Regions from separate parts of the Enterobacter nematophilus genome, predicted to be linked through region 2. Evidence: predicted binding sites of a transcription regulator. Region 2 holds the regulator's gene; each other region holds the start of a gene.

Region 1 (4,285 bases), on a different contig from region 2:
GGGCAGCGCGAGCGCCGCGTGTGGCTGCCGGATAACGACACCGGCTGGTACGATTTTTACACCCACGCGTGGTATGCGGGCGGCCAGTCCATCGTTCTCGACGCGCCGCTGGAAAAACTGCCGCTGCTGGTGCGCGCCGGTGCCGCTCTTCCGCTGAGCGAACGCATTACCCACGTGTCCGCTGAAAAAGACAATACTCGCGAACTGAAGCTGTTCCCGGTGAAAGGCGTCGGCACAACCTCCGGGCTGCTGTTTGAAGACGACGGCGAAAGCTGGGGCTACCAGAACGGCAATGCGCTGTGGGTAGAATGGGAAATGGTGTGCGACGGTACAACCATCAATTTGAAGGTCAACGCGCGCGGGGATTATCGTCCGGCGTGGAAGGCGCTGAAAGTGTCGCTGCCTGTAGGGGAAAAACGTACGCTGCGGGTGAACGGGGTTGAAGGGGGCGAGTGGGTGGTATAGTGCGGCCTGATGCCCTCACCCTAACCCTCTCCCACGGGGAGAGGGAATAAAGGCACGACGCTTTTCCCTAAGTATTTCGCGCTGCAGGAAGGCGGCAAACCTGTGAATCCCCGGGAGCTTACATAAGTAAGTGACCGGGGTGAACAGGTGAAGCCAACGCATCTGCAGCGTGAAAGACGACGGGAAATTAGCCGTCGATACCTTTACTGCGCAGATAATCTTCGTAATTACCGGTGAAGTCTACCACGCGCTCTGGCGTAATTTCGATCACGCGGGTCGCCAGCGAGCTGACGAACTCACGGTCGTGAGAGACGAAGATCAGGGTGCCCTGATACATCTCCAGCGCCATGTTCAGCGATTCGATCGATTCCATATCCAGGTGGTTGGTCGGCTCGTCCATCACCAGGATGTTTGGTTTTTCCATCATCAGCTTGCCGAACAGCATGCGGCCCTTCTCACCACCGGAGAGCACTTTAGCCGGCTTTTTGATGTCGTCCTGGCTGAACAGCAGGCGACCCAGAATGCTGCGCACCGCCTGCTCGTCGTCGCCTTCCTGCTTCCACTGGCTCATCCAGTCAAAGACGGTCAGATCGTTTTCGAACTCGTACTCATGGTCCTGCGCGTAGTAGCCGATCTGCGCGTTTTCAGACCACTTCACGGTGCCGTTGTCCGGCTGTAGTTCACCCACCAGGGTTTTCAGCAGGGTAGATTTACCCACGCCGTTGGCGCCCAGAATGGCAATCTTCTCGCCCACTTCCAGCAGCAGGTTGAAGTTTTTAAACAGCGGGCCTTCATCGAAGCCTTTGGTAAGCGCTTCCACTTCCAGCGCGTTACGGAACAGCTTCTTGTCCTGCTCGAAGCGGATGAACGGGTTCTGACGGCTGGAGGCTTTCACTTCTTCCAGCTTGATTTTGTCGATCTGACGGGCACGGGAAGTCGCCTGACGCGATTTAGAGGCGTTGGCGCTGAAGCGGCTGACGAAGGACTGCAGGTCCGCAATCTGCGCTTTCTTCTTGGCGTTATCCGCCAGCAGACGCTCACGCGCCTGGGTGGCCGCCGTCATGTACTCGTCGTAGTTGCCCGGATACACGCGCAGCTCGCCGTAGTCCAGATCCGCCATGTGCGTACAGACCATGTTCAGGAAGTGACGGTCGTGCGAGATGATGATCATGGTGCTGTCGCGGTCGTTCAGCGTCTGCTCCAGCCAGCGGATGGTGTCGATGTCCAGGTTGTTCGTCGGTTCGTCAAGCAGCAGGATGTCCGGGTTAGAGAACAGCGCCTGCGCCAGCAGCACGCGCAGCTTCCAGCCTGGGGCGACTTCGCTCATCGGGCCGTAATGCTGTTCAACCGGAATGCCCACGCCAAGCAGCAGCTCGCCCGCACGCGCTTCCGCAGAGTAACCGTCCATTTCGCCGTACTGGGTTTCCAGATCGGCCACTTTATAGCCGTCTTCTTCGCTCATTTCGGCCAGCGCGTAAATGCGATCGCGCTCCTGCTTCACTTCCCACAGCTCCGCGTGCCCCATGATCACGGTGTCGAGTACGGTGAACTCTTCAAAGGCGAACTGATCCTGACGCAGCTTACCGATGCGCTCGTTAGGGTCGAGCGACACGTTGCCGAGCGTTGGCTCCAGGTCACCGCCGAGGATCTTCATGAAGGTGGATTTTCCGCTACCGTTGGCACCAATCAGGCCGTAACGGTTGCCGCCGCCAAATTTGACGGAAATGTTTTCGAACAGCGGCTTACTGCCAAACTGCATAGTGACGTTGCTGGTAACTAACACGGGGAGATTCCTGCGAAAAGTGTGATAAACACGGCATTATGCCACAATTCCGAATTGAGATCCCGTGTTGCGGCAATCCACTAAACTTTAACAAAATCGAAAAAAATGTGATTTCGTACACATCTGAATTCCCTGTTAGCGGGAATGCACATATAATGCGCTCCCATCACAGATTCAGACTTATCAACTCATCGCCTGAATGGCTTAGATACCTCGCACAACATGAACATGAAATTAACAACGCTTTTTGCGGCGGCGTTAGCCGTAGTAGGTTTTTGTAAGACCGCGTCTGCGGTGACGTATCCCCTGCCGACAGACGGAAGCCGTCTGGTGGGTCAAAACCAGGTGGTGACGGTGCCTGAGGGTAACTCTCAGCCGCTGGAGTACTTCGCCGCGCAGTACCAGCTGGGCCTGTCTAACATGCTGGAAGCGAACCCGGGCGTTGACCCGTATCTGCCAAAAGCGGGTACCGTGCTGAATATTCCTCAGCAGCTGATCCTGCCGGATACCGTTCATGAAGGCATCGTGATTAACAGCGCCGAAATGCGTCTGTATTACTACCCGAAAGGCACCAACACCGTTATCGTGCTGCCAATCGGTATCGGCCAGCTGGGTAAAGACACCCCGCTGAACTGGACCACCAAAGTAGAGCGTAAGAAAGCGGGCCCAACCTGGACGCCGACCGCCAAAATGCACGCGGAATACATCGCTGCGGGTGAGCCGCTGCCCGCCGTTGTGCCAGCAGGCCCGGATAACCCGATGGGTCTGTACGCGCTGTACATTGGCCGCCTGTACGCCATCCACGGCACCAACGCCAACTTCGGTATCGGCCTGCGCGTAAGCCACGGCTGCGTGCGCCTGCGTAACGACGACATTAAGTTCCTGTTCGAAAACGTGCCGGTCGGCACGCGCGTGCAGTTTATCAACGAACCGGTGAAAGCGACCTCTGAGCCAGACGGCAGCCGCTACATTGAAGTGCACAACCCGCTGTCTACCAGCGAAGACCAGATCAACAACAACGAGATCGTCCCGATTACGCTGAACAGCGCGGTGCAGTCCGTGACCTCTCAGCCTGACGTGGAAACCACCATCGTCGACCAGGCGATTCAGAACCGTTCCGGTATGCCGGTTCGTTTGAATTAACAGAGCAACATTAAAAAAGCGGGCTTTAGCGCCCGCTTTTTTTTACCCGTTATTCACGATGACAACCCCGCCGTGGTCGTAACGATAATGGCAGTGGGCATACTCCAGCGCTGTGCCGTCCTCCAGATAAATCACCTGCTCCACTTCCAGTACCGGATCGGTCTGCTCGCAGACCAGATGCTCCCTGTCCAGCGCGTTTGGCTTTAGCGCCCGCACCACCCGGTACGACCCCATAATTTTCAGCCCTAGCGTCTCCTGAACGTACTGGAACACCGAACCTTCAAGATGGCTTTTCGTCAGGCCGGGCACCAGATTCATCGGCATCACCGTGGAATCCAGCGACATCGGTTCACCGTTTAATAAGCGCAGGCGAATAAAGTCATAGACAGGCGCATCGGCGTTAATCATCAGCGACGCCTGCTCTTTCTCGTTCGGGAAGCGCAGCTCAAAATGCACCACCTGGCTGGTGACCATGCCCAGATGTTCCCAGGTTTTGGTGGCACCGAAGTAGTCGCTGCCGGAGAGATCCCACTGGGAAAGCTGAAGGAAATTCTTGCGGATGAACGTTCCCTGCCCCTGACGGGTATAGACCAGCCCTTCGACGATCAGCTGGCGCATCGCCTGCTGGATGGTCATCCGGCTGGTGCTGAACTCCGCCGCCAGCGCAAACTGGTCCGGCAGGGGTTCGTTGGCGGCGTACTGCTGGCTGATAATGCGTTTCTTGATTTCCCGCGCTATGGTGATGTACTTCGCCGCCATCGTCCTTCCTTTCAGTTAGTTTCTATCCCGCTGTTTTTCAACGCCACTCGCTCGGCAATCTTGAGGAAAGGCAGGTAGAAGAATACACCAAATACGATGATTGCCAACTGCACCACCACCGCCCGCCAGTCCCCC
Region 2 (4,285 bases):
CGTTCGGCGGAGGTCGAAGGCGACAGCTTTCACCGCTATACGCGGCCTGAGATGGACATGGCGATCCGCAAGGCGCGCGATCTGGGTAAACACATCAGCTACTTCGGCCCGGAAGCCAATGATTTCGGCCTTCTGGAGCAAACCTTCCGCGAATACGGGCAGAGCGGTACCGGGCAGTCCCGCAAATATCTGCACACCTACGATGAAGCCGTACCGTGGAACCAGGTGCCGGGCACCTTTACCCCCTGGCAACCGCTGCCGGAACCCACCGACGTGCTGTTTTATGAAGGACTGCACGGCGGCGTGGTCACGCCTCAGCACGACGTGGCGCGCCATGTGGATCTGCTGGTCGGTGTGGTGCCGATCGTTAACCTGGAGTGGATCCAGAAGCTGACGCGTGACATGAGCGAGCGCGGCCATTCGCGCGAGGCGGTGATGGACTCGGTAGTGCGCTCCATGGAAGACTACATCAATTACCTCACGCCGCAGTTCTCCCGAACCCACATTAACTTCCAGCGCGTGCCGACGGTGGACACCTCCAATCCGTTCGCGGCGAAAAGCATCCCGTCGCTGGATGAGAGCTTTGTGGTGATCCACTTCCGCAATCTTGACGGCATTGATTACCCCTGGCTGCTGGCGATGCTGCAGGGCTCATTTATTTCGCACATGAATACGTTAGTGGTGCCGGGCGGAAAAATGGGGCTGGCGATGGAGCTCATCATGACGCCGCTGGTTCAGCGACTGATGGAAGGGAAGCAGATTCCGTAAACATGTTCCCTCTCCCCGTGGGAGAGGGTTAGGATGAGGGCATCAACACGCACGATGCCCCATGAATCACGCCTCGATCACTTCATACGAATGGGTGATTTTTACCGCTTTCTCCAGCATTAACGCCACAGAGCAGTATTTCTCGGCAGAGAGATCCACCGCGCGTGAAACCGCCGCGTCTTTCAGCGCTTTCCCGGTAACAACAAAGTGCAGATTAATGTGGGTGAACAGGCGCGGCGCCTCTTCGCGACGTTCTGAGGTGAGTTTAACCTCGCAATCCGTCACGTCATGACGACCTTTTTGCAGAATCGACACCACGTCGATCGCGCTGCATCCACCTGCCGCCATCAGCACCATTTCCATTGGGCTCGGCGCTTTATCGCCGGAGTTACCATCCATCAAAATCTGGTGTCCTGACGCGGACTCGCCCAGGAACGTTAAACCTTCAACCCACTTCACGCGCGCTTGCATATTCATTAACTCCAACGTTGCATTTTTGGTGACAGATTACGCGTGCGTTACATTTCTCGCAATGGAAGGCGACCTGCATCATGCTGAAGCGAGACACCAGGAGACACGCGGCGAAAGCTATGCTAAAACACTCAGGATGCTACAGTAATACATTGACGTTACACATGTATGCAGAGGACATCAAACTTTACTGGCTGCGAAACGTTACGACAGCCGACTTCCCAGGGTATGGGTAAGAATTCGATTGCAACCCCAGAGTCCGGATGCATCTGATGACTCTGGTGACAGCTTATAACAGAGGATAACAGCGCATGGTGCTTGGCAAACCGCAAACAGACCCGACTCTCGAATGGTTCTTGTCTCATTGCCACATTCATAAGTACCCATCGAAGAGCACGCTGATTCACCAGGGTGAAAAAGCGGAAACGTTGTATTACATCGTCAAAGGCTCGGTGGCAGTGCTGATCAAAGATGAGGAAGGCAAAGAGATGATCCTTTCTTATCTGAACCAGGGCGATTTTATCGGTGAACTGGGCCTGTTTGAAGAAGGCCAGGAACGTAGCGCCTGGGTTCGTGCAAAGACAGCATGTGAAGTGGCTGAAATTTCTTATAAGAAATTCCGTCAACTGATTCAGGTAAACCCTGACATCCTGATGCGTCTTTCTTCCCAGATGGCGCGCCGTCTGCAGGTGACGTCAGAGAAAGTGGGTAACCTCGCCTTCCTGGACGTGACCGGCCGCATCGCGCAGACCCTGCTGAACCTGGCGAAACAGCCAGACGCGATGACCCACCCGGACGGCATGCAAATTAAAATTACCCGTCAGGAAATTGGTCAGATCGTCGGTTGCTCCCGCGAAACCGTGGGCCGTATCCTGAAAATGCTGGAAGATCAAAACCTGATCTCCGCCCACGGTAAAACCATCGTGGTTTACGGAACCCGTTAATCCTGCTCAAACGGCGTGCCATCGCGAGGTGTCACGCCGTTTTTGTCTCTTTTCCCCATGTGGCGCAGGCTGATATATCACCCGGAAGTTAACTACGCACTGCGACAAACGCTGGTGTTGTGTCTTCCCGTGGCCGTGGGCCTGATCCTGGGACATCTTCAGCAGGGCTTGCTGTTTTCCCTCGTGCCCGCCTGCTGCAACATTGCCGGTCTGGATACGCCCCATAAACGCTTTTTCAAACGCCTGATAATTGGCGGTTCGCTGTTTGCAGGCTGTAGCCTCGCGGTGCAGCTTCTGCTGGCTCGCGATATTCCCCTGCCGCTGATCCTGACCGTGCTGGCGATGACCCTCGGCGTCACCGCCGAAATCAGTTCGCTCCATGCCCGTCTGCTTCCCGCGTCACTCATTGCGGCCATCTTCACCCTGAGCCTCGCCGGGAATATGCCCGTGTGGGAGCCGCTGCTGATCTACGCCCTCGGCACGCTGTGGTACGGGCTGTTTAACTGGTTCTGGTTCTGGCTGTGGCGGGAGCAGCCGCTGCGCGAATCGCTGAGCCTGCTCTACGTGCAGCTTGCGGATTACTGCGAAGCCAAATACACCCTGCTCACCCAGCATACCGATCCGGAAAAATCCTTACCGCCGCTGCTGACGCGCCAGCAAAAGGTGGTGGATCTGATAAGCCAGTGCTATCAGCAGCTGCATATGCTCGCCGCCAACAAGAACCACGAATATAAACGGCTGCTGCGCACCTTCCAGGTGGGGCTGGACCTTCAGGAGCATATCTCCGTTAGCCTTCACCACCCGCAGGAGGTGCAAAAGCTGGTTGAGCGCAGCCATGCCGAAGCGGTGATCCGCTGGAACGCGCAGACCGTCTCCGCGCGCCTGCGGGTGCTGGCCGATGATATTCTCTACCACCGTTACCCCACGCGCTTTAACATGGACAAACAGCTCGGCGCGCTGGAGAAAATTGCCCGCCAGCACCCGGATAACCCGGTCGGCCAGTTCGCTGCCTGGCACTTCAGCCGCATCGCCCGCGTGCTGCGCACCCAGCGACCGCTTTATCCCCGTGACCTGATGGCGGATAAACAAAAACGTCTGCCGCTGCTGCCGGCGCTGAGAAGCTACCTGTCTCTGAAATCTTCCGCCCTGCGCAACGCCGCAAGAATTAGCGTCATGCTCAGTATCGCCAGCCTGATGGGCATAGCGCTCCACCTGCCGAAACCGTACTGGATCTTAATGACCGTGCTGTTTGTTACCCAGAACGGCTATGGCGCCACGCGAGTGCGCATTCTGCACCGGGCAGGCGGCACGATGGCGGGGCTGATCATTGCGGGCGTGACGCTGCACTTTCACGTGCCAGAGGGCTATACCCTGGCAGGCATGCTGGCGATCACCCTGGTAAGCTATCTCATCATTCGCAAAAACTACGGCTGGGCGATGGTGGGCTTTACGGTGACGGCGGTATACACCCTGCAGCTGCTTACGCTTAACGGCGAACAGTTCATCGTTGCCCGGCTGATCGACACGCTGATTGGCTGCCTGATCGCCTTTGGCGGGATGGTCTGGCTGTGGCCGCAGTGGCAGAGCGGGCTGCTGAGGCAGAACGCCCACGACGCGCTGGAAGCCGATCAGCAGGCCATTCGTCTGATCCTGAGCGACGATCCGCAGCCTTCCCCGCTTGCTTACGAACGTATGAAGGTCAACCAGGCGCATAACGCCCTGTTCAACTCGCTGAATCAGGCGATGCAGGAGCCGGGCTTTAACTCACACTATCTTGCAGACATGAAGCTGTGGGTGACGCACAGCCAGTTTATCGTCGAGCACATTAACGCCATGACGACGCTGGCGCGCGAGCACACGATGCTGACGCCGGATCTGGCGCAGCGCTATTTGCAGTCCTGTGAAATTGCCCTGCAGAGGTGTCAGCAGCGTCTGGAGTATGACGCGCCGGGCGAGTCGGGCGACTCGAACATTCTGGAAGCACCGGAGACGCTGACCCACGGGCCGATGAGCACCCTGGAGCAGCATTTGCAGCGCGTGCTGGGGCATCTGAACACCATGCACACCATTTCGTCGGTGGCATGGCGTCAGCGCCCGCATCA
Region 3 (4,285 bases), on a different contig from region 2:
GACCAATTCCGGATTAATCTCGCGTTTAACCTCCACCCCCAGGCTGCGGAATGCTTCAGCCTGCGCAAGCAGGTTGCCACGCCCCGAGGAGAGCTTTTTCATCGCCTGGCGGTAGTTATCCTGCGCTCGATCCAGGCTTTGCCCGACGGAGGACATATCGTCCACGAACAGACGCATTTTGTCGTACAGCTTGCTGGCGCGATCGGCAATTTGCTGGGCATTGCGGCTCTGATGTTCATAGCGCCACAGGTTGGCAATGGTCCGCAAAGCCACCAGCAGCGTGGTGGGGCTGACCAGCATAATGTTATTTTTCAGCGCTTCGGTGATCAGTTCGGGCTGTCTGTCGAGCGCCAGCAAAAACGCGGGTTCGACCGGGATAAACATCAGCACGTAGTCCAGCGAGCGCAGCCCCGGCAGCTGCTGATAATCCTTTCTGCCCAGCAGGCGAATATGGTTACGCACGGAAGCAATGTGCTCCTGCAGCGCCGATTCGCGCGTATAGTCATCTTCGGCGTTGAAGTAGCGCTCATAGGCCACCAGCGTCATTTTGGCGTCAATGACCACATCTTTGCCCTGCGGTAGACGCACGATCACATCCGGCTGCATTCGCGAGCGGGCATCGTTTTCAATACTCACCTGCGTTTCGTATTCATACCCTTCCCGCAGGCCAGAGGCCTCCAGCACGCGGGTAAGTACCACTTCCCCCCAGTTACCCTGGGTTTTGTTATCGCCTTTCAGCGCCCGCGTCAGGTTGACCGCCTCCTGCGCCATCTGGGCATTCAGCTGCTGAAGATTGCGGATCTCATGCGCCAGCGTGTGGCGTTCGCGGGCTTCCTGACCAAAGCTGTCCTGCACCTGACGGCGAAAGCCGTCCAACTGTTCGCGCAGCGGCGTCAGCAGGCTGTTCAGACTCTGGCGATTTTGCTCATCAACGCGGCGGTTGCTGTGCTCGAAAATGCGGTTGGCGAGGTTCTCAAACTGCTCGCTGAGGCGCTGCTCGCTGTTGATCATCTGGCGGATTTTGTCTTCGGCGTGCAGCTGGGTGGATTCCAGGCGGGTAGTCACTTCGCGAAGATCGGCCTCCAGCGAGGTGTTAATATCACGCAGGTTGCGCAGTTCGTTATTGAGCAGCTCGCACTCGTCGCGCCAGTGGTCGCTCAGCGCAAGCTGTTGTTTTGCTGCGCTAAGTTCGGCGACAATCTCTTCACGCTCCGCCAGCTGCTCGGCTTTCTGCTGCGCGTGCTGGTAGCTGGAAATCAGCCAGCCTATCCCCACGCCCGCCAGCGCAATCACCGCATAAATCAGGATTGAGATATCCACAATACCCCCTGCATCAACGTATTACCCGCACAAAATAAGATTGTGCTGTATAAACGTCCAGTTTGAAAGGGTTTTCCTGCGAGGCGCTACGCAAAAAATAAAGGCCGAACGCGTCGGCCTTTTATCTCAGCGAGGAGGACTAGATCAGGCGGCGGGCCGCTTCAACCACGATTTTCACCGCATGACTTTCGGTCTGCTTCATGGTTTCGGCGTTCGGGATTTCCTGCTGGGTACGGTTGACGATAACGCCCGCCACCATACCGGCACGCAGACCCTGGCTTGCGCACATGGTCAGCAGCGTTGCGGATTCCATTTCGTAGTTCATCACGCCCATAGACTGCCACTCTTCCATTGAGCCTTTGAAGCGGCTCACTACGCGGCCTGAGAAGGTGTCATAGCGTTCCTGGCCTGGATAGAAGGTATCAGAGGAGGCCGTCACGCCCACGTGAGTGGTTGCGCCCACGGATTTCGCTGCTTCAACCAGCGCGGTGGTACATTCGAAATCAGCCACTGCCGGGAATTCCATCGGCGCAAAGTGCAGACTTGCGCCGTCCAGACGCACGGATGCGGTTGTCACCAGCACGTCGCCGACGTTGATGTGCGGCTGAATCGCGCCGGTGGTACCGATACGCAGGAAAGTACGAATGCCCAGCTGCGCCAGCTCTTCCACGGCGATAGAGGTAGACGGGCCACCGATACCGGTAGAGCACACAATCACCGCTTTGCCATCCAGCTCTGCGCGCCAGGTGGTGAATTCACGATGGGCAGCCAGCTTGACCGGCTTATCCATCAGCGCGGCGATCTTTTCCACACGCTCTGGATCGCCAGGGACGATAGCGAGCGTAGCCCCTTGTAAATCGTTTTTAGTGAGGCCGAGATGAAAAACATCAGACTTAGACATAGGTGACTCCTCTGTGGGTCGGTTAGTCAGAAGAAGTAAAACGGTACTTTACAGAAGCGGTAAGCATAATTTCGTGACGCATCTCACCATGAATGAAAATGATTGCATTGAATTTCCATCAAAAAGTGATTCACATCACATTAACAAGTTATATCGTCGTGTGCTGCACAAAAGATAGACCGTTTAAGGCACTGTGGGTTGTTAACCTGGTGTCTATATTTACCTTTGCGCTAACTCATTGGTACGGAGAATGCCATGACTGAAAAAACCGGATTTGCACCTGCTGCGGCTCCGCATGCTTCAACCATCGTCTCAACCTCAGAAGAGGCCATTACGGCGGGCGAGACCTCCATCCCCTCTCAGGGGGAAAATATGCCTGCCTGGCACGCGCGACCAAAATCGGCAGACGGCCCGCTGCCCATCGTGATTGTGGTTCAGGAGATTTTCGGCGTTCACGAACATATTCGCGATCTTTGCCGCCGCCTGGCCCTTGAAGGATATCTGGCCGTTGCTCCAGAGCTCTACTTCCGTCAGGGCGATCCGAATGACTACAGCGATATCCCGACGCTGTTCAGCAACCTGGTCAGCAAAGTGCCGGACGCGCAGGTGCTGGCAGACCTCGACCACGTCGCCAGCTGGGCGGCGCGCAACGGCGGCGACCCGCACCGCTTAATGGTCACCGGTTTCTGCTGGGGTGGACGTATTAGCTGGCTGTATGCCGCGCATAACCCGCAGCTCAAAGCGGCCGTGGCCTGGTACGGCAAACTGGTGGGTGAAAAGACGCTGAACTCACCGAAACATCCGGTTGATATCGCTACCGATCTCAATGCCCCGGTGTTAGGGCTATATGGCGGTCAGGATACCGGCATCCCGCTTGATACCGTCGAGACCATGCGTCATGCGCTACGCGCGGCGAATGCAAAAGCGGAGATTGTGGTGTATCCGGATGCCGGGCACGCGTTTAACGCCGATTATCGTCCGAGCTATCACGCGGAATCCGCGAAAGATGGCTGGCAGAGAATGCTGGCGTGGTTTAGCCAGTACGGCGGGAAAAAAGCGTAAAAAAAGCCCGGTGGCGGCTACGCCTTACCGGGCCTGCGCGTTATCAAGCCTGACGCAAATTCTGCGCCGCCTTCACCATGTTGGCGAGCGCCGCACGCGTCTCCGGCCAGCCGCGGGTTTTCAGCCCGCAGTCCGGGTTCACCCACAGGCGTTGCGCCGGAATGCGCTGAGCGGCTTTTTTCAGCAGCGCCTCAATCCACTCCACGCTCGGGACGTTCGGCGAGTGAATGTCGTACACGCCCGGTCCGATTTCGTTCGGATAGTCGAACTCTTCAAACGACTCCAGCAGCTCCATGTCTGAACGCGAGGTCTCGATGGTGATGACGTCAGCATCCAGCGCGGCAATCGAATCCATGATGTCGTTAAATTCGCAGTAGCACATGTGGGTGTGGATCTGGGTGTCGTCCTTCGCCACCGCGGCGTTGATGCGGAACGCTTCCACGCCCCACTGCAGGTAGGCATCCCAGCCGCTGCGGCGCAGCGGCAAACCTTCGCGCAGCGCCGGTTCGTCAATCTGGATGATGCCAATGCCAGCCGCTTCCAGATCCGCCACTTCATCACGCAGCGCCAGCGCAATCTGTTTGGCAATGGTTTCGCGGGTCACGTCTTCGCGCGGGAACGACCAGCAAAGAATGGTCACCGGGCCGGTCAGCATGCCTTTTACCGGCTTGTCGGTCAGTGACTGGGCGTACTTCGCCCACTCAACCGTGATCGGCTCCGGACGGCTGACGTCACCGATGACCACCGGCGGCTTCACGCAGCGGGAGCCGTAGCTTTGCACCCAGCCGTTCTGGGTAAAGACGAAGCCGTCCAGGTGTTCACCGAAGTACTCCACCATGTCGTTACGCTCGGCTTCACCGTGCACCAGCACGTCCAGCCCCAGGCGCTCCTGCTCGATAATCGCCTGCTTGATGTGTTCCGCGATGCCGGTGCGGTAGTGGTTCGCATCCAGGTTGCCCTTTTTGAAGTCCAGACGCAGGCCGCGGATCTCGGTAGTCTGCG

Evidence for each region. The regulator CRP, encoded in region 2, controls carbon source genes, mostly activating them, when cyclic AMP is high. The targets are predictions, from matches to a motif close to ATGTGANNNNNNTCACAT.
Region 1: the regulator CRP is predicted to act here: its motif matches at 2,354-2,371, upstream of OSH03_RS05260 (ABC-F family ATPase).
Region 3: the regulator CRP is predicted to act here: its motif matches at 2,345-2,362, upstream of udp (uridine phosphorylase).

The regions. Positions count from the first base shown of each region.
Region 1 covers NZ_JAPKNE010000001.1:1,108,883-1,113,167, forward strand. The annotation lists gene OSH03_RS05255 (glycoside hydrolase family 31 protein) at 1-465, shown strand, start outside; gene OSH03_RS05260 (ABC-F family ATPase) at 653-2,248, opposite strand; gene ldtB (L,D-transpeptidase) at 2,471-3,391, shown strand; gene OSH03_RS05270 (GntR family transcriptional regulator) at 3,434-4,150, opposite strand; gene OSH03_RS05275 (PTS sugar transporter subunit IIC) at 4,162-4,285, opposite strand, start outside.
Region 2 covers NZ_JAPKNE010000008.1:21,774-26,058, forward strand. The annotation lists gene OSH03_RS17985 (phosphoribulokinase) at 1-768, shown strand, start outside; gene OSH03_RS17990 (OsmC family protein) at 835-1,239, opposite strand; gene crp (cAMP-activated global transcriptional regulator CRP) at 1,551-2,183, shown strand; gene OSH03_RS18000 (YccS/YhfK family putative transporter) at 2,241-4,285, shown strand, end outside.
Region 3 covers NZ_JAPKNE010000013.1:58,894-63,178, reverse strand. The annotation lists gene rmuC (DNA recombination protein RmuC) at 1-1,320, opposite strand, end outside; gene udp (uridine phosphorylase) at 1,460-2,221, opposite strand; gene OSH03_RS21230 (dienelactone hydrolase family protein) at 2,477-3,283, shown strand; gene metE (5-methyltetrahydropteroyltriglutamate--homocysteine S-methyltransferase) at 3,327-4,285, opposite strand, start outside.